DNA from 2 places in the Variovorax sp. Soil_C_17 genome. Region 2 is predicted to be linked to the other one. Evidence: riboswitches for the same ligand, from Rfam matches in the RefSeq annotation. Region 2 holds a riboswitch; the other holds the start of a gene.
What was found. A riboswitch is a leader RNA that binds a small molecule or an ion and turns the genes downstream of it on or off. The one in region 2 is predicted to bind glycine.
Positions count from the first base shown of each region.

Region 1: linked by a shared signal. The riboswitch ahead of gcvT (glycine cleavage system aminomethyltransferase GcvT) and the one ahead of AC3A6Y_RS06490 (D-amino acid dehydrogenase) in region 2 are both predicted to bind glycine.

Region 1 is NZ_JBDGIT010000002.1:544,521-558,853, reverse strand. It holds gene AC3A6Y_RS11285 (putative hydro-lyase) at 1-112, opposite strand, end outside; gene AC3A6Y_RS11280 (LysR family transcriptional regulator) at 185-1,090, opposite strand; gene denD (D-erythronate dehydrogenase) at 1,202-2,218, shown strand; gene AC3A6Y_RS11270 (TRAP transporter substrate-binding protein) at 2,259-3,230, shown strand; gene AC3A6Y_RS11265 (TRAP transporter small permease) at 3,315-3,809, shown strand; gene AC3A6Y_RS11260 (TRAP transporter large permease) at 3,806-5,083, shown strand; gene AC3A6Y_RS11255 (hypothetical protein) at 5,329-6,240, shown strand; glycine riboswitch at 6,259-6,357, shown strand; glycine riboswitch at 6,373-6,485, shown strand; gene gcvT (glycine cleavage system aminomethyltransferase GcvT) at 6,522-7,694, shown strand; gene gcvH (glycine cleavage system protein GcvH) at 7,741-8,112, shown strand; gene gcvP (aminomethyl-transferring glycine dehydrogenase) at 8,159-11,062, shown strand; gene AC3A6Y_RS11235 (histidine phosphatase family protein) at 11,142-11,909, shown strand; gene AC3A6Y_RS11230 (NAD(P)H-hydrate dehydratase) at 11,926-12,804, shown strand; gene AC3A6Y_RS11225 (YciI family protein) at 12,922-13,350, shown strand; gene AC3A6Y_RS11220 (YciI family protein) at 13,383-13,823, shown strand; gene AC3A6Y_RS11215 (DoxX family protein) at 13,831-14,250, shown strand; gene AC3A6Y_RS11210 (YciI family protein) at 14,302-14,333, shown strand, end outside.
Region 2 is NZ_JBDGIT010000001.1:1,344,061-1,358,393, forward strand. It holds gene AC3A6Y_RS06480 (tripartite tricarboxylate transporter substrate binding protein) at 1-145, opposite strand, end outside; gene AC3A6Y_RS06485 (LysR family transcriptional regulator) at 279-1,160, shown strand; gene AC3A6Y_RS06490 (D-amino acid dehydrogenase) at 1,164-2,432, opposite strand; glycine riboswitch at 2,526-2,631, opposite strand; glycine riboswitch at 2,636-2,739, opposite strand; gene AC3A6Y_RS06495 (helix-turn-helix domain-containing protein) at 2,810-3,544, opposite strand; gene AC3A6Y_RS06500 (hypothetical protein) at 3,666-4,511, shown strand; gene AC3A6Y_RS06505 (MFS transporter) at 4,535-6,499, shown strand; gene AC3A6Y_RS06510 (phosphatase PAP2 family protein) at 6,499-7,149, shown strand; gene AC3A6Y_RS06515 (YiaA/YiaB family inner membrane protein) at 7,253-7,738, shown strand; gene AC3A6Y_RS06520 (hypothetical protein) at 7,780-8,238, shown strand; gene AC3A6Y_RS06525 (DUF2145 domain-containing protein) at 8,322-9,119, shown strand; gene AC3A6Y_RS06530 (serine endopeptidase) at 9,243-10,334, shown strand; gene AC3A6Y_RS06535 (SDR family NAD(P)-dependent oxidoreductase) at 10,307-11,083, opposite strand; gene AC3A6Y_RS06540 (hypothetical protein) at 11,267-11,443, shown strand; gene tgt (tRNA guanosine(34) transglycosylase Tgt) at 11,445-12,617, opposite strand; gene queA (tRNA preQ1(34) S-adenosylmethionine ribosyltransferase-isomerase QueA) at 12,611-13,672, opposite strand; gene recG (ATP-dependent DNA helicase RecG) at 13,754-14,333, shown strand, end outside.

The DNA.
Region 1 (14,333 bases), on a different contig from region 2:
GGACGTGCGCGCTCGCCAGGCCGCTGGTGTGCGATTGCAGCGCGCCGCTGCGGGCTGCGAGGCGCACGTCGCGCGCGCTGCTCGCGGCGTCGGGAACTTGAAGCGTCGACATGGAGGCGTCCGTGAGGTGATGGAGCGGATTGTGGGAATCCGCACTCCCGAACGCCAACGCAAAGTTTCTTGCTCAGCCCATCGATTTTTTCGATGACCTGGAACCGTGCGAGGCATGCACCACGGCGGAGCCGAGCGCAGCCTCGAGCAGCGGCGAGGAGGGATCGTCCCGGTAGCTCGCGTAGATGGGCAGCGGCTCCAGCGTGTCCTCGCAGGGCAGCACCCGCAGCGGCAGGCGCCGCGCCAGCGGCTCGACCACGGCCCGCGGCAGGGTGGCGACGCCGAAGCCGGCCTCCACCAGCTGGGCCATCGCCGAGATCGACGAGATGGCATGCACGCGCGGCGCGGGACTGCCCGCATCGCGGAACAGCTCCAGCAGCGCCACGTGCGGCTGCGAGCCGCGCTGGAAGGTGAGCAGGTCCAGCGCGAGCAGGTCGTGGAGCTTGTAGCGCCGCCGCAGGTGCAGCTCGCGGTGACCGACGAAGCACATCGGCATCGGCGGCACCGCACGCGTGCGCACGCCGTCGCCTGCGGCGGGCAGCGCGGCGAAGATCAGGTCCTGCTTGCCGCGCTGCAACTGGTCGACCAGCACCGGCGTGGTTTCGACCGTGAGCTCCAGCTCGAAATCGGGATAGGTCGCCTGCATGTGCTTGAGCCAGCCGGTGAGCCAGCTGTGGATCACCGATTCAATGGCGCCCACGCGCAGCACGGTCGCGCGCACCGCGCCGGAGCCCATCTCGGCCTTGATGTGCATCTGCATTTCGAGCAGGCGCTGGGCGAAGGCATGGAAGCGCTGGCCGGCCACCGTCAGGCGGAACTGCTTGTCGCGGCGGTCCAGCAGCAGCACGCCCAGTTCGCGCTCGAGGGCTGCGATGCGGCTGGAGAGGGCCGACTGCGTGAGATGCAGCTTCTCGGCGGCCCGCGTGACGCTCTTGAGGGCGACGGCCCAGTGGAAGGCTTCGACGAATCGCAGGTTCATGAGGGATGGGTGGTGGATTCGGAAAGCATTGCACCATGTCTTGCTCCCTCTTCCCGCTTGCGGAGCAGAAGTCGATACAGGCGATAGACTGGGCGCCCCCAAGGAGACACCATGCACATCGTCATCACCGGCGGCGCCGGTTTTCTGGGCACGCGCCTGGCGCGCACGCTGCTGGCCCAAGGCACGCTCGCACTGGCCGGCGCCACGCCACGGACCATCGAGCGCATCACGCTGGTCGACCGCACCCCGCCCCAGGCCGATCTCGCAGCCGACACCCGCATCGCGGCCGTCGCAGGCGACCTCAACGCCCAGCTGGCCGACGCCGACGCCGGCTACTGGGCCGATGCCGACGCCGTCTTCCACCTCGCCGCCGCCGTCAGCGGCGAATGCGAAGCCGACTTCGACCTCGGCATGCGCAGCAACTTCGGCGCCACCAATGCCCTGCTCGAACGCCTGCGCAGCGCCGGCACCGCCCCGGTGCTGGTGTTCTCCAGCTCGCTCGCGGTCTTCGGCAACTCGCCCGAGCAACCGCTGCCCGAGGTCATCGACGACAACACGCTGCCCACGCCGCAGACCAGCTACGGCATCCAGAAGTTCATCGGCGAGCAGCTGGTGGCCGACTACACCCGCAAGGGCTTCGTCCGCGGCCGCAGCGTTCGGCTGATGACGGTGAGCGTGCGCCCGGGACTGCCCAACGGCGCGGCTTCGGGCTTCTTCAGCGGCATGATCCGCGAGCCGCTCGCCGGCCTCCGCGCAGCCGTCCCGGTGCCCGACGACACCCTGGTGGCGCTGGCCTCCCCGGCGCGCACCGTCGAAGGCATCATTCGCGCCGCCGAGGCCAGCGATGCGCAATGGGGCCCGCGCACCGCGCTCAACCTGCCCTCGCTCAGCCTCACGGTCGGCGAGATGGCCACGGCGCTCGAACGCGTGGCCGGCAAGGCCGCCACCGCCCTGCTCGACCGCACGCCCGATCCGGCCGTCCAGCGCATCGTGAAGAGCTGGCCGGGCCGCATCGAGGCACGCCGCGCGCGCGGCCTGGGCCTCCTGCCCGATGCCAGCTTCGAGGACGTGATTCGCGATTACGTCCGTGAAAATCCCGACGCCGTGAAGCTGCCTACCAATGCATAGTCATACGTTTGCAAAACGTCACATCGACAGGAGACTCCCCATGAAGTTGAACCGACTGGCCGCCGGCCTCGTCCTCGGCCTCGGCATGGCCTGCGCGGCATTCGCGCAGACGGCCATGAAGATCAGCATCTCGACCGCGCAGAACTCCCACCAGGGCGTTGCGATCGACGCCTTCGCCAAGGAAGTGGCGGCCCGCACCAACGGCCGCTACAAGATCGAGACCTTCTACAACGGCTCGCTCGGCGGCGAGCGGGAGTCGATCGAGGCGGTGCAGCTCGGCACCCAGGAACTCGCCTTCTCCTCCACCGGGCCGGTGCCCAATTTCGTGCCCGAGGCCAAGATCCTCGACGTGCCTTTCCTGTTCCGCGACAAGGCCCATGCGCGCGCGGTGCTCGACGGGCCGATCGGCCAGGAGCTGCTGACCAAGTTCGACGCCAAGGGCTTCAAGGCCCTGGCCTGGGCCGAGAACGGCTTCCGCCACATGACCAACAGCAAGCGCGACGTCAAGGGGCCGGAAGACCTCAAGGGGCTGAAGATGCGCACTATGGAGAACCCGGTGCACATCGCGGCCTACAAGGGCCTGGGCATCATCACCACGCCGATGGCCTTCCCGGAGGTGTTCACGGCGCTGCAGCAGGGCACGGTCGACGGCCAGGAGAACCCGCTGTCGGTGATCATGGCGGCCAAGTTCTCGCAGGTGCAGAAGCACCTGTCGCTGACCGGCCATGTCTACTCGCCCTGCATCTTCCTGATGAACAAGGCCGCCTTCGACAAGCTCAGCGCCGCCGACAAGACCGCCTTCCTCGAGGCCGCCAAGGTGGCCGCGAAGGCGAATCGCGACCGCGTCGACCAGGACGACGCCAACGGCGTGAAGGAGCTGCGCGCCCAGGGCATGACCGTGATCGAGAACGTGGACAAGGCCAAGTTCGTCACCACCCTCGCCCCCGTCAACGCCGAGTTCGAGAAGCAGTTCGGCAAGGCCAACATCGACAAGATCCGCAACTTCCAGTGATCCTGTTGCCGCGATGACCCGCGGCGCACGCCCGCGCAGCACCGGCTGGCGGGCGTTTTTTATCGACTCTTGCGTGCCTTGCCCATGAAATCCGCCTTCCTACGCCTCGACCACTGGACCAGCTCGCTGTCCATGGCCGTCGCCTGCCTCATGCTCGTGGTCGCCTCGGCGCTCGGCGTGTTCCAGATCGTCACCCGCTTCGTGCTCGAGCAGCCGGCCGAATGGTCGGAGATCCTGATCCGCGTGAGCCTGATCTGGATGGTCTTCATGGGCATCCCCACCGCCTTTCGCCAGGGCGCGATGGTGAGCGTCGACGTGCTGTACCGCTGGAGCCCGCCGAGGATGCGGCGCGTGCTCGACTGGCTGGTGTGCCTGGCCGCGCTGACGCTGATCGCCGTCATCGTCTGGTGGGGCTGGGACTACGCGAAGCGCGGCGGCGTGCAGTCGATGGCGGGACTCGAATCGGTGTCGATGTTCTGGGCTTACGTGGCGATGCCGGTGGGCGGGCTGTTCAGCATCATCGGCATCGTCGGCAACCTGCTCGATCCCCAGCGGCAGGAACTGGAGACCGCGCAATGACGCCCGTCATGGTTACGACGATGGTGGTGTGCTTCGCACTCACCATCTCCGTCGCGGTCTCGATCGGCCTCGCCTCGGTGGTCGGCATCCAGGCCTCGAATGCCAACATGCTGATCTCCGTCAAGGAGATGTTCAACGCGATCAACAAGTTTCCGCTCGCGGCCATTCCCTTCTTCATCCTGGCCGGCAACCTCATGGAGACCGGCGGCATCTCGCGCCGGCTGGTGGATTTCGCCAAGAGCCTGGTGGGCGGCGTGCAAGGCGGCCTGCCGATGACCTGCGTGCTGACCTGCATGATCTTCGCCGCGGTGTCGGGCTCGTCGGTGGCCACCACCTTCGCCATCGGCGCCATCCTGATTCCGGCGTTGATCAAGCACGGCTATCCCACCAGCTACGCGGCAGCGCTGCAGGCCACGAGCGCCGAGCTGGGCGTGATCATCCCGCCCTCGATCCCGATGATCCTCTACGGCGTGAGCGCCGAGGTGTCGATCGGCGAGCTCTTCATCGCCGGCTTCGGCCCGGGCATCCTGATCAGCCTGGCGCTGATGGCCTTCGTCTACGTCTATTGCAAGATCAAGGGCCTGGGCAAGAACGACGGCGACGGCCGGCTGGGCGTCGGCGTCGCCACCTGGCGCGCCGGCTGGGCATTGCTGATGCCGGTGATCATCCTCGGCGGCATCTACGGCGGCATCTTCACGCCGACCGAGGCCTCGGCGGTGGCGGTGCTTTATGCGCTCGTCGTCGGCATGCTGATCTACCGCGAGATCAAGCTGCCGCAGCTCTACGCGGTGCTGCGCAAGTCGGTGATTTCGTCGTCGGTGATCATGTTCATCATCGCCAACGCGGGCCTCTTCGCTTTCCTGATCACGCGCGCCGGCGTGCCCGAGGCCATCGGCCACTGGCTGCAGGCCGTGCTGCAGTCGCCGGCCCTGTTTCTGCTGGGCGTGAATGCGGCGCTGTTCGTCATCGGCATGTTCATCGAGACCAGCGCGGCCATCATCGTGCTGGCGCCCATCCTGGCGCCGGTGGCGATGCACTTCGGGATCGACCCGGTGCACTTCGGGCTGGTGATGGTCGTCAACCTGGCGCTCGGCATGATCACGCCGCCCTTCGGCGTCAACCTGTTCGCCGCCTGCACCGTGGCGCGCATCTCGCTGGACCGCATCGTCACGCACCTGGTGCCCTTCGTGCTGGTGATCCTGGCCTGCCTGATGGTCATCACTTACGTGCCGGGCATCTCGCTGGGGCTGCGCGACCTGGTCTACGCGAAGTAGCCCCCGCGTGGGGGGCCGCAGCCGTGCGCTGAAAACAAGGGTTACAGCATGGACCCCGCCACGGCGCCTTGGCTGACACGCAGCACGCCTCGTTCTTGAATAGGCTTGGAGAGTTGCGGCTGCCTCGCGCAGTCTGTGTCGCCGTTTCCGCGTTCAGGCGGTAACATCTTCATGCGGCCGCAACCGGCGGGGACGCATGGGGCGACAACCCGCCGCTTCTCTTTTCTTCTCTCCACTGAAGGCAAATGACAAGCTACGGTTTCGTTCACTTGGAATTCGGCGACCAGCACCGCGAGCGTTCGCTCCAGGTGCTGGACAAGCTGCGAATCCGCCTGGCCCAGGATGGCGACCGCTTCTCCAGCGTGATCGTCGACAACGCCAGCGCCACGCCTGCCGAAAGCGCGACCGGCACGAACTCCGCGCAAGGCCTGGTGGTCACCGGCGACAACAGCAACCGCGAGTTCTCCGGCTGGGACACCGGCGTCGAGACCCTCCTCGCGCGCGGCGAGCAGCCCGACGTGTGGATCTTCTCGAACGACACGGTGGCCCTCAACCACGCCTGGAGCGAACGGCGGCTCGAGCGCTTCGGCGGCGAGATCCGCAAGCTCGCCCTGCATCCGGGCCCCTGGCTCTTCGGCGAGATCAACGACTTCCCGCGCTCGACGATGACCCCCATGGGGCCGCTGCTCGAATGGGTCTCGACCTACTGCTTCGCGATGAACAACACCCTGCGCCACCGGCTGGGCACGCTTTCGCCCGGCAACGCGCTGCTGGATTCGCTGGTGAACGAGCAGTTCGAGCCCGGCCGCGGCGTGTTCCGCGACCATGTGGGCGAGGCGTATGTCGATTTCGTCTCCGCCTGGCTGATCAGCGACGACGGCGAGGGCGAGCAGAAGCGGCGCCGCTTCAAATGGGATCACGAATGGCACAAGGCCAGCCCGCTCGGCGCCGAGAACTTCGAGGACCTGCGCATGAAGGCGCGCTGCTGCCTCTCGGAACACATGCTGAGCCTGCGCGCGCGCCAGGCAGGCGCCGACATCCGCTCGCCCTACGATGCCCGCAACCTGCGCGAGCACGTGCGGCGCTCCCTGCAGTTCCTCTCGGACAAGCTGTGGGAGAAATTCCTGCTGCGCCGGCTGCGGCTGGAGCGGTCGTAGGCGCGGTTTCCCTTACACTCGACCCGGTCAGGAGAGAGCCCCGCAGCGCGGGGCCGCCGAAGGCGCAGGGCCCCTCGAAGAACGGGCCCGAACGCTCAGGCAAAAGGACTGACGAGGCGCCCGTTTTTCGGGCGTTTCCTTGCTGGAGAGAGGCGGCGCTTCGCTTTTGATGGCGCCTGCCCACCGAAGGAGCAAACCCCGATCGTGGGGCGAATCTCTCAGGTAAAGCGGACAGCAGGGGTGGCCCATGGCTTTGCCGCCATGGATCTGGACTGCCCCTGATGGAGAGTGCCTTGGCCTCTGCTCCCGACGATCTGCAAAAGACCCCGCTGTACAACCTCCACGTGGAGCTCGGCGCCCGCATGGTGCCCTTCGCGGGCTATTCGATGCCGGTGCAATATCCCGCCGGCCTGATGGCCGAGCACAGGCACACGCGAACGGCCGCTGGCCTCTTCGACATCTCGCACATGGGCCAGCTGCGCCTGGTCGGGCCCGATGCCGCTGCCGCCTTCGAGACCTTGATGCCGGTCGACGTGATCGGCCTGGCGCCCGGCAAGCAGCGCTATGGCCTGCTGCTGAACGACGAAGGCGGCATCCTCGACGACCTGATGTTCTTCAACGAGGGCGGCGATTCCATCTTCGTCATCGTCAACGGCGCCTGCAAGGCCGCCGACATCGCCCACATCCAGGCCAGGATCGGCCAGCGCTGCAAGGTGCTGCCCCTGCCCGACAACGCCCTGCTCGCCCTGCAGGGCCCGCAGGCCGCGGCCGTGCTGGCGCGCCTGTCGCCCGGCATCGAGCGCTTCGTCTTCATGACCGGCGGCAAGGTGCAGATCGGCGGCATCGCGGCCTTCGCCACGCGCAGCGGCTACACCGGCGAGGACGGCTTCGAGATCTCGGTCGCCGCCCCTGATGCCGAGGCGCTGGCCCGCCTGCTGCTCGCGCAGCCGGAGGTGCAGCCCGTCGGCCTGGGTGCGCGCAATTCGCTGCGCCTCGAAGCCGGCCTGTGCCTCTACGGCAATGACATCGACACCACGACCACCCCGGTCGAGGCCTCGCTCAACTGGGCCATGCAAAAGGTGCGCCGCAGCGGCGGTGCGCGCGAGGGCGGCTTTCCCGGCGCGGCGCGGGTGCTGGCGCAGCTCACGGCCGACAGCGGCACGGCCGGCCGCCTCGACCACGAGACGCTCAAGCGCAAGCGCGTCGGCCTGGTGGCGCTGGAGCGCGTGCCGGTGCGCGACGGCACGCTGCTCGAGTCCTTCGAAGGCCTGCCCATCGGCCAGGTGACCAGCGGCCTGCTGGGCCCCACGGTCGACCGGCCGATCGCCATGGGCTATGTCGCCCTCGCCTACGCCGAGCCCGGCACCCGCCTGCAAGCCATCGTGCGCGGCAAGCCGGTGCCGATGGAAGTCAGCACCCTGCCTTTCGTGCCGGCACGCTACTGGCGCGGCTAGTTTCTATTTGTTCTTCGTTCTTTCCCCTTCCCCAGGAGCCATGCCAATGACCATCAAATACACCAAGGACCACGAGTGGGTCAACGCCGAAGGCGAAAACGCCACCGTCGGCATCACGCTGCATGCGCAGGATGCGCTGGGCGACGTGGTCTTCGTCGACCTGCCGGAGGTTGGCCAGGGCTATGCCCAGGGCGAAGTCGCCGGCGTGGTGGAGTCGGTCAAGGCCGCGGCCGACGTCTTCATGCCGGTCGCGGGCGAGATCACCGAGGTCAACGAGGCGCTGCGCGCCGACCCCTCGCTGGCCAACAGCGCGCCCGAAGGCGAAGGCTGGTTCTTCAAGATGAAGATCACCGACCCCGCCCAGCTCGATGCCCTGCTCGACAAGACCGCCTACGACAAGTTCGCCGACGAAAACTGAAAAGCCGACAGCCGCCGCGTTTGTTCCCCCTCCCCTGAGCCTCTCCATGCCGAAGTCCTCCCTGCCCTCCTTGCCCACCCTCGCCGATCTCGAGAATGCCGGCGAATTCATCGCCCGCCACATCGGCATCGAGGCCGAGGACGAAGCGCGCATGCTCGCTGCCGTCGGCTCGAAGACGCGCGCCGAGCTGATCGACGGCATCGTGCCGCCGGCCATCCGCCGCAGCCATCCGATGCAGCTTCCCGCGCCCGTGACCGAGGCCGGCGCGCTGGCCGAGCTGCGCGCCATCGCGGCGAAGAACAAGGTGGCGCGCAACTTCATCGGCCAGGGCTACTACGGCACCCACACGCCCGGCGTGATCCTGCGCAACCTGCTGGAGAACCCGGCCTGGTACACGGCCTACACGCCCTACCAGGCCGAGATCTCGCAAGGCCGCATGGAGGCGCTGCTCAACTTCCAGACCATGGTGTGCGACCTGACCGGCATGGCGATCGCCAACGCCTCGATGCTCGACGAGGCCACCGCCGCCGCCGAGGCGATGACGCTCGCACGCCGCAGCGTGAAGAGCAAGAGCAAGGTGTTTCTGGTCTCGGGCGACTGCCATCCGCAGACCATCGAGGTCATCAAGACGCGCGCCGCGCCCCTGGGCATCGAGGTCAAGGTCAGCACCGTCTCCGAGACGCTGCCGCACCTGATGGCCGGCGGCGATTTCTTCGGCGCGCTGGCGCAGTACCCGGCCACCACCGGCCACGTGCACGACCTGCGCCCCCTGGCCGGCCATGCCCACGCCTGCGACGCCGCCTTCTGCGTGGCGGCCGACCTGCTGGCGCTCACCCTGCTGGCCCCGCCCGGCGAATGGGACGCCGACATCGTCTGCGGCACCACGCAGCGCTTCGGCATGCCCCTGTGCAACGGCGGCCCGCATGCGGCGTACCTGGCCTGCCGCGACGAGTTCAAGCGCTCGCTGCCGGGCCGGCTGGTGGGCGTCAGCGTCGACACGCAGGGCCGCCCGGCCTACCGCCTGGCGCTGCAGACGCGCGAGCAGCACATCCGCCGCGAGAAGGCCACCTCCAACATCTGCACGGCGCAGGTGCTGCCGGCGGTGGTGGCGAGCATGTATGCGGTCTACCACGGGCCCGAAGGCCTCACGCGCATCGCGCAGCGCGTGGCGGCTCTCACCGCCATCCTGGCGCAGGGCCTGGAGCAGATGGGCCGCGAGCTGGCCAACGCCACCGCCTTCGACACGCTCACCGTGTTGACCGGCGAGGACACGCCGAAGATCCTGGAGCGCGCCCAAGCCGCATCGATCAACCTGCGCCAGGGCCTGCAGCAGCACCTGGGCATCTCGCTGGACGAGACCAGCACCCGCACCGACATCGAGACCCTGTGGGCCCTGTTCGTGCCCGCCGGCACGCCGATGCCGCGCTTCGAGGAGCTCTCGGCCACGGTCGGCTCGCGCATCCCGCTGGACCTGCGCCGCAGCAGCGACTTCCTCGCGCACCCGGTGTTCAACACCCACAAGAGCGAGACCGCGATGCTGCGCTACATCCGCAGCCTCTCCGACAAGGACCTCGCGCTCGACCGCAGCATGATCCCGCTCGGCAGCTGCACCATGAAGCTCAACGCGACCAGCGAGATGATCCCCATCACCTGGCCCGAGTTCGCGGACATCCATCCCTTCGCGCCCGCCGAGCAGCTGCAGGGCTATGCCGAGCTCGACGCGCAGCTGCGCGCCTGGCTGTGCGAGGCCACCGGCTACGCCGGCATCAGCCTGCAGCCCAATGCCGGCTCGCAAGGCGAGTACGCCGGCCTGCTGGCCATCAAGGCCTACCACGAAGCCCAGGGCCACGGCCACCGCAACGTCTGCCTGATCCCCTCCTCCGCCCACGGCACCAACCCGGCAAGCGCCCAGATGGTGGGCATGAAGGTGGTGGTGACCGCCTGCGACGCGCAGGGCAACATCGACATGGACGACCTCGCGCGCGCCTGCGAGCAGCACCGCGACGACCTGGCCGCGGTGATGATCACCTACCCCAGCACCCACGGCGTGTTCGAGACCCGCGTCAAGGAGCTGTGCGAGATCGTGCATGCGCACGGCGGCCGCGTGTATGTGGACGGCGCCAACATGAACGCGCTGGTCGGCGTGGCCGCGCCCGGCGAGTTCGGCGGCGACGTGAGCCACCTCAATCTGCACAAGACCTTCTGCATCCCGCACGGCGGCGGCGGGCCCGGCGTGGGGCCGGTGTGCGTGGTCGAGGACCTGGTGCCCTACCTGCCCGGCCACGTGAGCGGCGGCCTCCCCTCGAACGGCGTGGGCGCGGTGTCGGCCGCCCCGCTGGGCAATGCGGCGGTGCTGCCGATCAGCTGGATGTACTGCCGCATGATGGGCGCGCCCGGCCTGCAGGCCGCGACCGAGGTCGCGATCCTGAGCGCCAACTACATCAGCGCGCGGCTCAAGGACCATTACCCCACGCTCTACGCCAGCCCGAACGGCCACGTGGCGCACGAGTGCATCCTGGACCTGCGCCCGCTCAAGGACAGCAGCGGCGTGACGGCCGAGGACGTGGCCAAGCGCTTGATCGACTACGGCTTCCACGCGCCCACGCTGAGCTTCCCGGTGCCCGGCACGCTCATGGTCGAGCCGACCGAGAGCGAGCCCTTGGCCGAGCTGGACCGCTTCGTCGACGCGATGATCGTGATCCGCGGCGAGATCCGCCGCATCGAGGAAGGCATCTGGCCGCGCGAGGACAACCCGCTGAAGAACGCGCCGCACACCGCCGACAGCCTGCTGGCCAGCGAATGGACCCGGCCCTACTCGCGCGAGCTCGGCGCCTTTCCCATCGCCTCGGTCAAGGACGCCAAGTACTGGCCGCCGGTGGGCCGGATCGACAACGTCTACGGCGACCGCAACCTGTTCTGCAGCTGCGTGCCGGTGGCCGACTACGCGTGAAGGCGCCCGGTTCGCTTCGGCTGAAATAGGCCTTTGCCTACGGAGCGCGCGGCGAGGGCGTCCTAGCATCCCCTCGCCCATGCAAAGCAACTGGCCCCAAACCCTCTGGATCGTTCGCCACGGCCAAAGCGCCGGCAACGTCGCGCGCGATGCGGCCGAATCCGGCGGGCTTGCGCTGATCGAGCTGGCCTGGCGCGACATCGACGTGCCGCTGTCCGAACTCGGCATCGAGCAGTCGATCGCGCTCGGCGAGTGGTTCGCCCGCCTGCCGGCGCATGAGAAGCCGGAGGTGATCCTCTGCTCTCCCTATGTGCGCGCCCGCGCTACCGCGGAGCTGGTGGCCGAACATGGAGGCCTGTCCGGCGACAGCATCAGGCTGCGCGTGGACGAACGCCTGCGGGAGAAGGAGTTCGGCATCCTCGACCGGCTGACCAAGCTGGGCATCCGCCAGAAACATCCCGATCTGAACGAGCAGCGCCTGCACGTGGGCAAGTTCTACTTCCGCCCGCCCGGCGGCGAGAGCTGGTGCGACGTGATCCTGCGCCTGCGCAGCGTCGTCGAGATGGTGACGCGCGAGTACGCGGGGCGGCGCGTGCTGGTGGTGGGGCACCAGGTGATCGTCAATTGCCTGCGCTACCTGCTCGAGCACATGGACGAGCAGCAGATCCTCGACATCGACCGCCAGGGCGATGTGCCCAACTGCGCCGTCACCTCCTACCGTGCCGAGCGCCGCCAGGAAGAAGACGAGGTGCTCCAGCTCCACCTGGTGAACTTCCTCGCGCCGCTGCGCGAAGCCGCCACGCCGGTGACCCGCGCGCCCGACCAGCCGGCCGCCCCCAAGCCCTGAGGCTCCTCCCGGTGCCATGGCCACGCCGCGCGCCGCAGCCCTGACCGAAGCATCGCTGGCGCGCTGGCCGCTGCCCGACCCGGGCGACGATGCCGACAAGGAGGCGCGCGGCCGCGTGCTGGTGATCGCGGGCAGTGCCGAGATGCCCGGCGCCGCGCTGCTCGCCGGGACCGCGGCGCTGCGCACGGGCGCGGGCAAGCTCACCCTCGCCGCACCCGCCTGCGTTGCGCAAGGCCTGGCGCTCGCGTTGCCGGAGTCGCGCGTGATCGCCCTGCCCGAGACGCGCGGCGGCGGACTGGCCGCACGCGGCTGCGAATCGCTCGCCCCGCTGGCCACGCGGGTGGCGGCCGTGGTAGTCGGTCCCGGCCTTTGCGACGAGCGCGGCAGCATCGGCTTCGTGCGCCGGCTGCTGCCGCTCTTCCGGGCCTGCACGGTGGTGCTGGATTCGATCGCGATGTCGGTCGCGGCCCGGGAAGCCTTCGACCAGCCGGTGCTGCTGACGCCGCATGCCGGCGAAATGGCACACCTGAGCGGCCTGCAAAAGGAAGCGGTCGCGCAGGAAGCATTGCAGGTCGCGTGCGAAGCCGCCATGCGCTGGAAGGCCTGCGTGGTGCTCAAGGGCGCGAGCACGGTGATCGCGACGCCGCAGGGCCGCGCCTGGCGCTTCGACGGCGGGTCGACCGGGCTCGCGACCTCGGGCTCGGGCGACGTGCTGGCCGGGCTGATGGGCGGCTTCGCGGCGCGCGGCCTGCCGCCCGAGCAGGCGGCGGGATGGGCCGTGGTGGTTCATGCCATGGCGGGCAGGAAACTGGGCCGGCGCGTCGGACCGCTGGGCTACCTGGCGCGCGAGCTGGCGGGGGAAGTGCCGGAGGTGATCCGGCAGATCGCCCGCTGAGTCGCGCCACCGTTGCAAAAATTTACAACTCCTGATGTCGATCGGGTGCGCCCTGCTTCGACGTCGTTGTAGAGCCTCGTTCCGCAGGCTCGCCAACCCACCCTTCAGGAGTACGACATGCGATTCATGGTGATTGTGAAAGCCAACAAGGACTCGGAAGCCGGCGTCATGCCGACCGAAAAGATGCTCACCGAGATGGGCAAGTACAACGAGGAGCTCGTCAAGGCCGGCGTCATGCTGGCGGGCGAAGGCCTGCAGCCCTCTTCCAAGGGCGCGCGCGTGCGCTTCGATGGCAAGACCCGCACCGTGACCGACGGCCCCTTCAGCGAGACCAAGGAACTGATCGCCGGCTTTTGGCTGTGGCAGGTGCGCTCCCGGGACGAGGCCCTCGAATGGCTCAAGCGCGCGCCCTTCACCGATGGCGAGGAGCTCGAGCTGCGGCAGGTCTTCGAGATGGAGGACTTCGGCGCCGAGTTCACGCCCGAATTGCGCGAGCAGGAGAAGCGCGTGATGGCCGAAGCGGAAAAAAACCGCAGCAAGTCCTGAACGCCCGGCCACCATCTGACGGAGATTCGACAATGAAATTCATGGTCATTCGAAAAGCCGACAAGGACACCGAAGCCGGCGTGATGCCCACCGAGCAGCTGGTCACGGACATGCTCAAGTACAACGAGGAGATGATCAAGGCGGGCGTGATGCTCGACGGCATGGGCCTGCAGCCCAGCATCAAGGGGGCGCGCGTCAGGTTCGACAACGGCAAGCCCACGGTGATCGACGGTCCGTTCGCGGAGACCAAGGAGCTGGTCGCCGGCTTCAGCCTGATCCAGGTGAAGTCCCGCGAGGAGGCCATCGAGTGGGTCAAGCGCTGGCCCAAGATCGATGGTGGCGGCAACGTCGAGATCGAGATCCGGCAGGTCTACGAGGCCGAGGACTTCGGCGCCGAATTCACGCCCGAGATGCGCAAGCATGAAGCGTGGCTGCGCGATGCGGCCGAGAAGCGTTCCGCGACCCCGCGCTGAGGCGTACATGATGCAAGCCACCGCCATGTACCCCGCTTCCGCTCCGGCCAGCGGCGCGGCCCGCTGGACCGGCCGCGTGCTCAGCGCGCTGGTCGTGTTGTTCCTGCTGTTCGACGGCCTCATCAAGGTGGTCGAGCTCGATGTCGTCGAGGAGACCCTGACGCAGCTGGGCTATCCGCCGCACCTCGGCTTCGGCCTGGGCGTGATGACGCTCGCCATCGCACTGCTCTACGCATGGCCGCGCACCGCGCTGCTCGGCGCGATCCTGCTGACCGGCCTGCTGGGCGGCGCGATCGCGACCCATCTGCGGGTCGGCAGCCCGCTGTTCAGCCACTTGCTCTTCGGCGTCTACCTGGGGCTGGTGGCTTGGGGCGGCCTCTTCCTGCGTGACGAGAAGCTGCGCGAGCTGCTGCCGCTTCGGCGCTGATCCCGACGCTATATCCTTTCAGTCCCTTCAGCCAGCCGAGGACTGCATCGGATGAGATTCGTGATCCTGCACCAGGCCGCCCC
Region 2 (14,333 bases):
GCGCCAAGGCATCGGACGGCCCGCCGGCAGGATACGGGACCATCAGGGTGACCGGCTTGGCGGGGTAGCTCTGGGCGAAGGCCGCGCCCACGGCCAGCAACAGGCCACAGGCGAGGAGATGCGAACGCTGGAAGAACGATGTCATCGGTGGAACTCCGGGTGGGGCGCCGGCGCGATTGCCGGATGCGGACGAATGCTAGGAGCGGGTACTGTTGACGTCCAATGCATTGTTGGCTGCATTAGCATGAGTTCAATGCAGCTCTTCGCAGGCCTTCGCCATGACGCTGGTCCAACTCAGGCATCTGATCTCGCTGGCCCACACAGGCTCCTTCAGCAAGTCCGCGCAGGCCTTGCATCTGACCCAGCCGGCCCTGAGCCGCAGCATCCGTGCGCTGGAGGATGAGCTCGGCATGCCACTGTTCGACCGCGTGGGCCGCAGCAACGAGCTCACCGCCTTCGGCCGCGAGGTGCTGGAGCGCTCGCGCCACCTGGTCTCCGAGGCCGACGAGCTGCGCGACAGCGGCCGGCGGCTGCGTGAAGGGGAGGGCGGCACGGTGCGCATCGGCATGGGCTCCGGCCCGGGCGCGATGCTGATGACGCCCTTCCTGATGCACATGGCGAAGCATCACCCGAGGATGCGCGTGGCGGTGGCGCGCGGCGGCACAGATTTGCTCGTGCAGTCGCTGCGCGAGCGCAGCCTCGATGCGCTGGTGGTCGATGCGCGCTCGCTGGAGCCGGCGCCCGATCTCGAACTCGGCCTGGTGCGCGAGATGCGCGGTACCTTCCTGTGCCGCCGCGGCCATCCGCTCGCGCGGCTGCGTTCCGTGGCTTTCGAGGCGGTGCAGCGCTACCCGATCGCCTCCACGCCGCTGAGCGACGAGGTGGCGCGCACCCTGGTCGAGGCCTACGGCCCGCAGGCGCATCCCGCGCACTGCGTGACCCTGCAATGCGAGGAGGTCCCCAGCCTGGTGGAGGTGGTGCGCCAGAGCGATGCGGTGCTGCTGGCCATCCGCGCGGCGGCGCCCGGCCTGGTCGAGCTGAAGATGGATCCGCCGATGGATGGCGTGGCGCGCTTCGGCCTCGTCACCCTGCGCCGGCGCACCGAGGCGCCGGCGCTGGCCATCCTGCGCGCGCTGATGCAGGCGCTGATGCGCGACTGAGCCTCAGGCGCCGGCAAAAGCGAAGTCGACCTCGGGCTTCAGCCCGCTCACGATGCGCGCGATCGATCTCCCCGAGCCGCAGGCGTGGGTCCAGCCCAGCGTGCCGTGGCCGGTGTTGAGGAACAGGTTGGGCAGGCGCGTGCGGCCGATCAGCGGCACATTGCTGGGCGTGGCGGGACGCAGGCCCGTCCAGAACTGCGCGCGCGACGTGTCGCCGGCACCGGGGAAGAGCGCTTCCACGCGCCGCACGATGGCCTCGCAGCGCACGCGATTGAGGTCGCGGTCGTAGCCGTTGAGCTCGGCCGTGCCCGCGATGCGCAGCCGGTCGCCGCTTTCCGAGGTGTAGCGCGAGAAAACCAGCTTGTACTCGTCGTCGGTCAGCGAGACCTGGTGTGCCTTCGTGGCGTCCTTCACCGGCAGCGTGACCGAGTAGCCCTTGGCCGGGTAGATCGGCAGCCGGATGCCCAGCGGCGCGGCGTAGAGCGGCGACAGCGAACCCATCGCCAGCACGACGGCATCGCCGCGGATGCGCTGGAAGCGGCCCTCGCTGTCGGTGGCCTCCACGTGGTCGATGCGCCCGCCCGCCTCACGCAGTGCGGTGACGGTGTGGCTCATGAGGAACTGCACGCCGTCGGCCGCGGCCAGCGCGACCAGCTCGCGCGCGAAGCGGTTCGCATCGCCCGACTCGTCCTCGGCCGTGTAGGTGGCGCCGGCCAGCTGGGGCCGGATGTGGGCCAGCGCCGGCTCGATGCGCACCGCCTCGTCGGCCGAGACCACGCGGCGCTCGCAGCCGAGGGCCCGCATCTGCTCGGCCGGCTTGAGCGCGCCGTCGAACTCCTTCTGCGTGGTGTAGAAGTGCAGGATGCCTTGGGTGCGCTGCTCGTACTGCAGTCCCTTGTCGCGGCGCAGCTGCTGCAGCAGATCCCGGCTGTAAGTGCCCAGGCGCACGATCTGCTCGATGTTGCGGCGGGTGCGCGCCGGCGTGCATTCGCGCAGGAAGGCCAGGCCCCAGAGCCACTGGCGCAGGTCGCCGCGCAGGCGGAAGAGCAGCGGCGCATCTTCCTTGCCCAGCCATTGCAGCAGCTTGAGCGGTGCGCCGGGATTGGCCCAGGGCTCGGCATGGCTCACCGAGATCTGGCCGCCGTTGGCGAAGCTGGTTTCGGCGGCCGGCTTGGCCTGCCGGTCGATCACGGTCACTTCGTGGCCGAGTTGGCGGAGGTAATAGGCCGAGGTGACGCCGAGCAGGCCGGCGCCGAGAACGATCACGCGCATTGCAGGAACCTTTCAGGTTGCAACGCTCGGACGCGACGAAAGCAATGGAAGCTCGTGAAAAAGAAAAAAGCAACCGGCGCACGCGTCCGAGTTGCCGCTCCCCCTGTCCTCGGTACCTGAGAGATTCATCCGCTGCGCCCGCAGCGGACTTGCTCCTTCGGTGCGTCGCGTGGCGCGACGGCTCTCCAGACGGCTTTGACAGTTGGTGCAGTACAGGCTCGTGGTTGCGAGCCGACCTGAGCGTTTATGGGAGTTTGCGCCTTCGGTGGGGCCGCCTCGCAGCGGCCCGCTCTCCTGCAGTGGGGCGGATTGTAGGCGGCCCGGGCCATGTCACCAAGCGTGGCTGCGGGTGCCCTGCCGCCTCGATCTCGATCGCCTCAGGCCCGGCGAAGTCGGGTGAAGAGCTCGAACTCCCAGTTGCGCATGCCCAGCAGCAGCGTGTAGCCCTCGCGCTCCTTGGGCGAGAGCTTCTGGTCGGTCTGGTGCTGCTGGGCGAAATCCTGGGCCACGCGTTGCAGGCGGTCGAGGAAGGCCGGGGCCAGGCTCTTGCTGATCGAGCCGTGCACCAGCAGCAGGCCCTCGGCCGGCCCGTCGAAGCCGCCGCGGTAGTAGTCCAGCACCACGTTTTCGCGGAAGAAGTCCATCACCGGCCCGTGGGGGCGCCAGCGGAAGGTCTTGGCGAGCTTGAGCCGGTAGCGGTTGAGTGGTCGCAGCTCGATGATGCCGATGCGGTCCAACTGTGCCAGGTAGCCGATGCATTCGGCCTCGCTGATCCGGTAGGCGGCGACGATCTGCTCCAGCGTCCACTGGCTGAGCACGCAGATGGCCAGGAGCAGCAGCTTCTTGTCCTTGACCACCGCCTTTTCCTGCTCGAGCGTCAGCTCCTTGAGCAGCGGCTGTGCATCGGCGACGCGCCGCGCCAGTTCGGCGAAGTCGATTTTCAGCGCCCGGCAGATCGCATCGACCCGCGTGAGCGGCATGTCGCCCTTGGCGAGCATGCGCTTGACGCTGGACTCGGCCATGTCCAGCGACTTGGCGAGGTCCGCATAGGTCATGTGGGCGGTCTTCAGCTCGTTCTTGAGAGCCTGGACGAGGTCGATGGTGGTGCTCATGGATCGGGTATTGGTTTTCGATACCGGCGGGCGTGAAAAAGTACTCCGTATCGATTCTCGATGCTCCTTCGGAGGTTGACAACCTACATTCCGCCGCACCGACCTCTCACCGGGAACCGCCATGCCCCTCACGCTCCTCTCCCCCCGCGAACGTGTTCTGTTCTTCTTCTTCGCCTTGCTTCTGCTGCTGGCAGTCGCCGGGCCATCGCTGCCTTCGCCGGGGACGGGTGGCGCCCCCTTTGCCGATGAGCGCGACTGGTTCGGCCTTCCCCACGCGATGGACGTGCTGAGCAACCTGCCCTTCGCGGCGCTGGGCGTCTGGGGCTTGCGCTGGCTCCACTGGCACGACCAGGCGCACGAGCACGTGCAGGACGCGGTGCCGCTGCACCACGCGGTGGCCCAGCCGCCCGTCAACCTGCTCGACTGCGCCTGGATGTTCTTCGCCGGCCTGGTCATCACGGCCGCCGGCTCGGCCTTCTACCACCTGCAACCCGACGCCCTGCGCCTGGCGGCGGACCGTGCCGGAATGACGGTGGCCTTTGCCGGGCTGATCGGCTGCGCTGTCTGCGAAAGGGTGAGCGCGCGCGCCGGCTGGCCGGCGGCCTGGTTCGTGCTCGGCTCCGGCTTGCTGGCGGTGGCCGTCTGCCAGGAAACGGGCAACGTGATGCCGTGGGCACTGGTCCAGTTCGGCGGCATGCTGCTGGTGCTCGTGCTGGCGCTCGTCCGGCAGCCCGCACCGGGCGCCATCGGCCTGCGGCTGGGCTGGGTGATCTTCTTCTATGCGCTGGCCAAGCTGTTCGAGCTGTCCGACCGTGCCATCTACGAGGCAACGCATCACCTGCTGGCCGGCCACAGCCTCAAGCACCTGACGGCGGCATTGGCGGCGCTGCCCGTGCTTCACGCTCTGCAGGCCATGGGCCGCCAGACGCTGCGGCACAATCCGGGCGCGGCCGCCGTGACGGCCTGAAGGAGCCCGCCAGGGCGATTCGAATGACGACACCCGCCGACGCCTCCGTTGCATCCAGCGCGCCCACGCCGAACGCGCACGCCAACCAGTTCGCCCTGCTCGGGCAGCGGCGCTTCGCACCCTTCTTCTGGACGCAGTTCGCAGGGGCGGCGAACGACAACCTGTTCAAGTTCGCCTTCACGGTGATGGTCACCTACCAGCTGCAACTGAGCTGGATGCCGCCCGCGATGGCGGGGCTGGCGATCGGCGCGCTGTTCATCCTGCCCTTCCTGCTGTTCTCGGCGACGGCCGGGCAGCTCACCGACAAATACGACAAGACGAAGATGATTCGCTTCGTCAAGAATCTCGAGATCGCGATCATGGTGCTGGCCGCCTGGGGCTTCATGCGCGCCGACGCGGTGCTGCTGCTGGCCTGTGTCTTCCTGATGGGGCTGCATTCGACGCTCTTCGGGCCGGTCAAGTTCGCCTACCTGCCGCAGGTGCTCGATGCGCGCGAGCTCACCGGCGGCAACGGCATGGTCGAGATGGGCACCTTCATCGCCATCCTGCTGGGGCAGGTGGCCGGCGGCCTGTTGGTCGCACTTCCGGGCATCGGCCACACGACAGTGGCCGTGGCTTGCCTGCTGCTGGCGCTGGTGGGGCGGGGCGTGGCGCAGGCGATTCCGCGCATTCCGGCGACCGATCCGGGCTTGTTGATCAACTGGAATCCGGTCAGCGAGACCTGGCGCAATCTGCGGCTGGCGCACGGCAACCTGGTGGTGTTCCGCTCCCTGTTGGGCATTTCGTGGATGTGGTTCTTCGGCGCCGTCTTTTTGAGCCAGTTCCCGAGCTTCGCCAAGGAGGTGCTGCACGGCAACGAGCAGGTGGCCTCGCTGCTGCTGGTGGTGTTCTCGATCGGCATCGGCATCGGCTCGCTGCTGTGCGAGACGCTCAGCCGGCGTCAGGTGGAGATCGGCCTGGTACCGCTCGGTGCGATCGGCATGAGCGTGTTCGCCATCGACCTGTACTTCGCATCGCGTGGCCTGTCGGCTGCCAGCGAGATGGGCTTGACCGGTTTCCTGGCCCAGCCGGCCCACTGGCGGGTGATGGCCGACCTGGGCCTGCTGTCGCTCTTCGCCGGACTCTACAGCGTGCCGATGTACGCACTGATCCAGCTGCGCAGCCAGCCCACGCACCGCGCACGCATCATCGCCGCCAACAACATCCTCAATGCCCTCTTCATGATCGCCAGCGCGGTGATCGCAGGCGCGCTGCTCAAGGCCGGCTTCACGATTCCGCAGATCTTCCTCTTCACCGGCATCGCCAACGCGGTGGTTGCCTTCTACATCTTCATGTTGGTGCCGGAGTATCTGCTGCGCTTCTCCGCCTGGCTGCTATCGCACGTGGTCTACCGCTTCGACGTGAAGGGGGAGGAGCACATCCCGGCCGAAGGTGCCGCCGTGCTGGTTTGCAACCATGTGAGCTTCATCGACGCCGTGCTGCTGATGGCCGCCAGCCCGCGGCCGATCCGCTTCATCATGGACCACCGCATCTTCCGCGTGCCGGTGCTCGGCTGGCTGTTTCGCTTGGCCAAGGCCATTCCGATCGCATCCCAAAAGGAAAACCCGACGGCCTATGAGGCGGCTTTCGCCAGTGCCGTGCAGGTGCTGCGCGAGGGCGATCTGCTCGCCATATTCCCCGAGGGCGCCATCACGCGCGACGGCACGCTGCAGCCCTTCAAGGGTGGCGTGATGAAGATCCTCGAACACGCTCGCGCCGAGGGCATCGACGTGCCGGTGATCCCGATGGCGCTGACCAACCTCTGGGGCTCCTATTTCAGCCGCATCGAGGTGCGCGACGGCGAGCGCGTGGCGATGGTGCGTCCCTTTCGGCGCGGCTTCTTCAGTCGGGTCGGGCTCCATGTCGGCAGCGCGATGGCGCGCGCCGAGGTGCAGCCGGAGGTCCTGCAGCGGCGCGTGGGCGGGCTGCTGACCGGCCAGCCGAGCTGATGTTCTTTTTGCCCGACGGCTTCTGGCATTCGATCACCTGGTTCGGTGACAGCGGCTTCCTGCTGCCGGTCGCAGCGTGGATTGCCGTGTGGCTGGGCGTGCGGACGGTCACGCGGCCGATCGCATGGCGTTGGCTCGTGCTGTTCGGTTCGGCGGGTGCTCTGGTGGCGGCTTCCAAGATCGCCTTCATGGGCTGGGGTATCGGCAGCGCGATGCTCAACTTCACCGGCATCAGCGGCCACACCATGCTCTCGGCCAGCGTCTGGCCGGTGGCCTTCTGGCTGGTCGCCGCGCACTGGGAGCCTCGCGTGCGCGCCTCGGCTGCCACATTCGGCTGGGCCTTTGCCGGGCTCATCGGACTGTCGAGGCTGGCGATCTATGCCCATTCCAAATCGGAAGTGGCGGCCGGGTTCGCGCTGGGCGCCGCCGTCAGCGCGCTCTTCCTGTGGCGGCAGTATCACCGGCCGCCACGCCTTCACTGGGTCCTGCTGTTGATCAGCATCGTCTCGCCGCTGCTGTTCCTGCGTCCCGGAACGCCGGCGCCCACGCAGGACGCGCTCGGGCTGCTCGCCGTGCGGCTCGCCGGCACCGAGCGGCCCTTCACGCGCGAAGACCTGTTGCGGCGCCGGCAGCGCATCGGTATCGATTGAAGATACCCGGGGCGGCGAGAGCCGCCACCAGTGCAGGAATTTGAACCCCGCAGCGAAGGCGCGAACCATCATCCGCGCACCTTCACTACGCCGCGAGGCATTCATGCAACCCACTACACCCACCGTCTCCATCCAGCGCGATACCCGAGCCTGGCAGGTCCAAGTCTGGATCTCCTTCGGGCTGGCCGTGTTCCTCTGCGCCACCGGCCTCGGCTGGCTGCCGGGGCAAGCGCTGGATCGGGCCTTCATGGTGATGGGCTACGTGTTCTGCCTGTCGGCAGCCTTCGTGCTGGCGAAGTTCGTGCGCGACAACCAGCACGGTGCAATCCCCGGCGCAGGCGACACGCCGATGTGGAAGCTGGTGGTCTGGGGCGGCTTCTTCACCGCCATGAGCCTGACCGGCTGGGGCCTGCTGCGCATGGACATCAGCGAGACCTACAAGGCCTTCCTCGGCGTGAGCTGGATGTTCCTGATCAGCAGCGCCTTCACGCTGGCCAAGACCCTCCGAGACCGTCACGAGGCCGACCTCGTCGAAGCGCGCCTTCAGGGCCGACGCGAAGCCCGCGCCGAAGCAGGCCGCGGCGAATGACGGCGCACCGACTTCAAACCCCTCATTCCGGAGAACACATCATGAAGAAGTCCTTTGTCACGGCGTTGATCGCAGCCTGTGCTGCACTGGCGGGCGTTGCCGCCCCGCTTCAGGTTCATGCGCAGAGCGAGGCCTCGGCCGCGATTTCATTGCTGCCTGTGGCCTCGGTCGTCGGGACCGCCTCGCTGGCCGGCAGCGCGGCGAGCGCGGTGGTGGCCTTGCCGGCGGCGCTGTCGGTGGCTGGGTCGACGCTCACCGTGGTGGCGGTCGAGGCCTCGGCGGACGGCACCGTTTATCTACTGGAGCGTGCATCCGACGGCGCCCGCGCCAGCGTCAAGGTGCTGGGCCGTGCCGTCCATGGCAGCGCGGTCGTGGCCGGCACCGTGGTGACGGTCAGCGTGATCGGTAGCGGGATCGTGCTGTCGGCGGCCGGCGAGGTGCTGGCCTTCGTGCCCAACGCGATCGGCCGCGCGCTGCTCTACAACGAGAGGCTGTCGTGAAGCGCATCCCCACCAACTTCGGCAACTACGAGATCGAGTACCGAAGCCGCGTGCCGCGCGTAGGTCGCGGATTGCGGTCGATGATGCACCTGATCGCAGCCGCGCTGGCGGTGGTGCTGGCCGGCCTGTTCCTGTTTCCGCTCAACGCGCACGCCGGCCGCTCCTGCGAGGAACACCGGCCGAATGCGGCCACGATCATCAAGGGCCTGGAGCTCGCCCAGCGCACGGCGCAGCAGCTCGACGCCAGCGGCGCTCAGGTGGTGCTGCTGGCGCGCGCGGGGCAGGACTTGGGCAAGTACGGGCTGCGCTACTCGCATATGGGCCTGGCCTACAAGACCGAGGCGGGCGCCTGGCGCGTGGTGCACAAGCTGAACCAGTGCAACACGGCGACAGCGGGGGTCTACCGCCAGGGGCTGGGCGAGTTCTTCCTCGATGACTTGTGGCGCAACGAGGCCGCCTGGGTGGTGCCTGCACCCGCCGTGCAGGCGCAATTGAGGACGGCGCTCGAAGAGTCGCCCGCGCGCATCACGCGGCTGCACATCCCCTCCTACAGCATCGTGAGCTATGCCTGGGGCGACAGGTACCAGCAGTCGAACCAGTGGGCGATCGAGACGCTGGCCGCGGCCATGGAGCCCGCGACGATCCGCACGCGCGGGCAGGCGCAGGCCTGGCTGAAGTTCAAGGGTTACGAGCCCACCACGCTCAAGCTCGGGCCGCTAACGCGCTTGGGCGGCCGCGTCGGAGCGGCCAATGTGTCCTTTGACGACCATCCCAACGAGAAGCGTTTCTCCGACCGCATCGAGACCGTGACGGTCGATTCGGTCTTCGCCTGGATGCCGAGGGCGGGACTCGGCGCGGCGCCAGTGACGCTGCGTCTATGAGGTCGCGGGCGCGCACGCCCGCCGATCACAGCCCGCGGGAAGACCAGCTTGCAGGGCGACTGAGCAAGACGCTGTGGCAGCGATGCCTTTAAATCGGCACCTTTGATGAACCGGAGCAACTGAATGAGCAGCAAGTCCCTGCGCCTGTCGGAGAAGTGGTTCCGCCGCGGCCTTTGGGTGGTGGCCCTGGTGTTCGCCACCTTCCTGATCGGACTCGGCAGCACGATCGTCGGCGACCTGCCGCGGGTGGAGCGCACGCTGACGCTCGACGACTTCATCGACCGCCCGGCGGCCGAGCCGCTGCGCCAGACCATCCGGACCAGCCAGCGCACCGAGCAGGAGGCCACGCGCGAGCGCGAGCAGGCCGAGCTGGCGCTTCTGGCCGCGCAGCAGGCCAGCCGCACTTCGCGCGAGACCTTCGGCAACTGGCTGGCGACGCGGCGCGTGACCGCGCAGCCCGACCAAGACACCGAGCTCATCGCCCGCACCAAGGCGCTCGATGCGCTGAAGACCAAGGAGAACGAAGCCGAACGCGACGTCGGGGCACAGCGCCAGATTGCGCTCGATGCCCGCCAAGCGCGCCAGAGCGCGCAAGAAAAGCTCGCCGTCCTCGAGGAGGCGGCGCGGAAGGCGCTCCAGGCGGAGAACCGGCGCGTCGAACTGCGTGTGTTCGCCTACCGACTGGCCCTGACCCTGCCGCTGCTGGTGATCGCGGGCTGGCTGTTCGCGAAGAAACGCAAGAGCACCTGGTGGCCCTTCGTATGGGGCTTCATCTTCTTTGCGCTGTTCGCCTTTTTCGTCGAGCTGGTGCCCTACCTGCCGAGCTATGGGGGTTATGTGCGCTACGCGGTCGGCATCGTGCTGACCGTGCTGGTGGGACGCTATGCGATCGTCGCGCTCAACCGCTACCTCGCGCGCCAGAAGCTTGCCGAGGCGCAGCCCGACACCGTCCGGCGAAACGAGCTGAGCTACGACACCGCGCTGGCTCGCCTGGCCAAGAGCGTCTGTCCGGGTTGCGAGCGGCCGGTGGATCTCAAGAACACCGAGATCGACTTCTGCCCGCACTGCGGCATCGGCCTGTTCGACCACTGCCGCGCGTGCAAGGCACGCAAGAGTGCCTTCTCGCGCTTCTGCCATGCCTGCGGGACCGTCGCGGCATCGCCCCCGAGCGATGGCCTGCCGCCGCTTCAGGTCCAGCCGGCGTCCACCACGTAGTCCTGTGCGCTGCACATCCTCGAATCGTCGGCCGCAAGGAAGAGTGCCATGCTGGCGATGTCCTGCGCCATCACGCGGCCCGGCAGGCATTGGGCGGCGTCAATCTGGATCTCGGACTCGGGCTTGACCCACAGCTTCAGCTGGCGCTCGGTCATCACCCAGCCCGGCACGATGGAATTGACGCGGATGTTGGCCTTGCCGAGGTCGCGTGCCAGCGAACGGGTAAGCCCGCGAGCGGCGGCTTTGCACGCCTGGTAGACCGGGTAGCCGGCGCCCTTGATCATCCAGCTGATCGAGCCGAAGTTGATGATCGATCCGCCGCCGGCTGCGCGCATGTCGTCCGCCACGGCCTGCGCCGCGAAGAACTGGTGCTTGAAGTTGATCGCCACCAGCGCATCGAAGTCCTCGCTCGTGATATCGGCCATCTCGTGGCGGCGGTCGTTGGCGGCGTTGTTGAGCAGCACGCGGATCGGCCCGTAGCGCGCACGCACCGCGGCGATGGCCGCCTGCAGCGCGGCAACATCGGTGACGTCGCACGCATGGAACAGCACGGCGTTGTCGCCTTGCAGCTTGGCCGCCAGTGCCTGGCCAGCCGCGACGTCGATGTCGCAGAAGCCGACATGCGCGCCTTGCGCATGGAAGGCGCGCACCAGCGCTTCGCCGATGCCGGTGGCACCGCCGGAGATGAAGACGCTGCGACCGGCGAGCGATGGATAGCGCGCCGAGTAGGGAGAGTTCGTTGCCGTCATGATCGGGGTCCGTGCGAGTGGAGGAGCTGCCGCGGTGGGCGCGGCCGAGTGATTCTCTACGTCGCGGCGGGGGCGCGCCAGTCCGCGCGCAAGTCCTCGCGCGTGCGGCGTATGGCTTAGGTCGTGTTCCCGCGGGCGCGGCTTGTGGCTACGCTCCATGCATTCGATACGAGACTTGCAGCCATGTTCAGCCAGCTCCTTCGCCGCCACGCCGCTGCCGGCCTTTACCTTGCCTCCGTTGCCGCCGCCTTGTTGTCGGCGGCGAGCCTGGTCGCCTATGCAAAGGAGCCGGACGCCATCCTTCTGTTCGCGCCCAGCGGCACGCCGCCGGCCTCCGAGACGACAGGCGCCGCGGAGTAGCTCAGATGCCGCGCGCGCGGTCGGCCTTGAACTGCGCGCGGAACTGCGAATAGGCGCCCGCATCGATCGCCGCGCGGATCTCGCGCATCAGGTTCAGGTAGTAGTGCAGGTTGTGGATGGTCGTGAGCATCGGCCCGAGCATCTCGCCGCAGCGGTCCAGGTGATGCAGGTAGGCGCGGCTGAATCCCTCGCGCCCGCCCTCGTTCCACGGCACGCCCGAGGCGCCCGCGCAGGCATGGCAGCTGCAGCTTGGATCGATCGGCTGCGGGTCGTTCTTGTGGCGCGCATTGCGCATCTTCAGGTCGCCGAAGCGGCTGAAGAGGGTGCCGTTGCGTGCATTGCGCGTGGGCATCACGCAGTCGAACATGTCGACGCCCTGGGCCACCCCTTCCACCAGGTCCTCGGGCGTGCCGACGCCCATCAGGTAGCGTGGCTTGTGGGCCGGCAGCCGGTGCGGCGTGTGCGCCATGATGCGCAGCATCTCCTCCTTGGGCTCGCCGACGCTGACGCCGCCGATCGCGTAGCCAGGGAAGTCGAGCTCGACCAGCTGCGCCAGCGACTCCTCGCGCAGGTTCTCGTACATGCCGCCCTGGACGATGCCGAAGAGGGCATTGGGATTGGCGAGGCGCGCGAATTCGGCCTGGCAACGTCGGGCCCAGCGCAGGCTCAATTCCATCGACGAGCGTGCCTCGGCCTCGGTCGTGATGTGGCCTCGGGTGTCGTAGGGCGTGCACTCGTCGAACTGCATGACGATGTCGCTGTTGAGGATGGTCTGGATCTGCATCGAGACCTCTGGCGTGAGGAAGAGCTTGTCGCCATTGACGGGCGAGGCGAACTTCACGCCTTCCTCGCTGATCTTGCGCATCGCGCCCAGCGACCAGACCTGGAAGCCGCCGGAGTCGGTGAGGATGGGCTTGTCCCATCTCTCGAACCGATGCAAGCCGCCGAAGCTCGCCATCACGTCCAGGCCTGGACGCATCCAGAGGTGGAAGGTATTGCCCAAGATGATCTGCGCGCCCATCTCTTCGAGGCTGCGCGGCATCACGCCCTTGACGGTGCCGTAGGTGCCCACGGGCATGAAGATCGGCGTCTGCACCACGCCATGATTGAGGGTGAGGGTGCCGCGGCGCGCGTGGCTGTCGGGATCGGTGGCGAGGAGTTCGAAATTCAGCATGCGTTGTCTCTTGGTCGGTTCGCCCGGGCCAGCAGCATCGCGTCGCCGTAGCTGAAAAAGCGGTAGCGCTCGCGAATGGCGTGGGCGTAGAGCGCCATGACGCGCTCGTAGCCCGCGAAGGCGCTCACCAGCATCATGAGCGTGCTCTTGGGCAGGTGGAAGTTGGTGACGAGCAGGTCCACGTGCGCAAAGGCGAAGCCCGGCGTGATGAAGATGCGGGTGTCGCCGCTGGCTTCGCCGCTCTTGGCCCACGATTCGAGCGTGCGCACGGTGGTGGTGCCGACGGCGACGACTCGGCCGCCCCGCGCCTTCGCCTCGGCGATCGCGCGCTGCGTCGCCTCGGGCACCTCGTAACGCTCGGCATGCATCTGGTGCTCGGCGATGTTCTCGGTCTTGACGGGCTGGAAGGTGCCGGCGCCCACGTGCAGCGTGACGCTGGCGCGTTGCACGCCCCGTGCCTGGAGCTCGGCAAGCAGTGCCTCGTCGAAGTGAAGCGCCGCCGTCGGCGCAGCCACGGCGCCGGGCACGCGGGCGAACACGGTCTGGTAGCGGCGCTCGTCCTCCTGCGAGTCGGCATGCTCGATATACGGCGGCAAGGGCACATGGCCGCAGCGCGCCATCAGCGCGTAGGGGTCCTCGCCCGTGGGGCTGTCGAAGCGCAGGCGGAACAGCGCACCTTGCTCGTCGGGCCAGCGGCCCAGCAGCGTCGCCTGGAAGCCGCCCGTCATGGCGAGCACGGTGCCCACGGGCGGCTTCTTGCTGACCTTCATATGGGCGACCACCTCGTGGTCTTGCAGCACGCGCTCGACCAGCAGCTCGAGCTTGCCGCCGGTGGGCTTCTCGCCGAAGAGGCGCGCCTTGACCACGCGGGTGTCGTTGAAGACCAGCAGGTCGCCCGCGCGCAGCAGCGAGGGCAGGGCCTTGAAGATGCGGTCGGCGGGCGGTTCCGCCGTGCCGTCGAGCAGGCGCGAGGCGCTGCGCTCGGCGGCGGGATGCTGCGCCACCAGCTCGGGCGGCAAGTCGAAATCGAAATCGGAAAGGGTGAAGGCGCGCATGAATCTTGAGGGCCGGACGGGCCCGTGCCAAGGAGGCGAGGGAAAGGGAAGGGAGGCCGAAGAGGCGGGCAGAATTGTCCCATGCCCGCCGCCGCCAAGTCCCTGCCCCCGGAAAAGCCTGTCGAGGCGCCGGGCGCCGGCCTGAGCGCGGTGCAGCGCGCGCTGCGCAAGCTGGGCCTGGTGCGCGACATCGACTTTGCCCTCTACCTGCCGATGCGCTATGAAGACGAGACCCGCATCGTGCGCCTGGCCGACACGCGCGATGGCGAGATGGCGCAGATCGAGGCGGTGGTGACCGAGAGCGAGGTCGTCTTTCGACCCCGCCGCCAGCTGATCGTGACGGTGGACGACGGCAGCGACACCTGCCAGCTGCGCTTTTTCAACTTTTATCCGTCGCAGCAGAAGCAGCTGGCGGTCGGCGCGCGGGTGCGCGTGCGCGGCGAGGTGCGGGGCGGCTTCGTCGGCCGGCAGATGATGCACCCGAACGTCAAGGCCGCGGGCACCGAGCTGCCCCAGGCGCTGACGCCGGTGTACTCGACCGTCGCCGGCCTGCCGCAGCCGGTGCTTCGGCGCGAGGTGCGCTCCGGCCTGGCGCGGGCGGTGCTCGACGAGACCATTCCCCCACGGTTCGCGCCGCAGGGGGCGTGGGATCTGCGGCGCG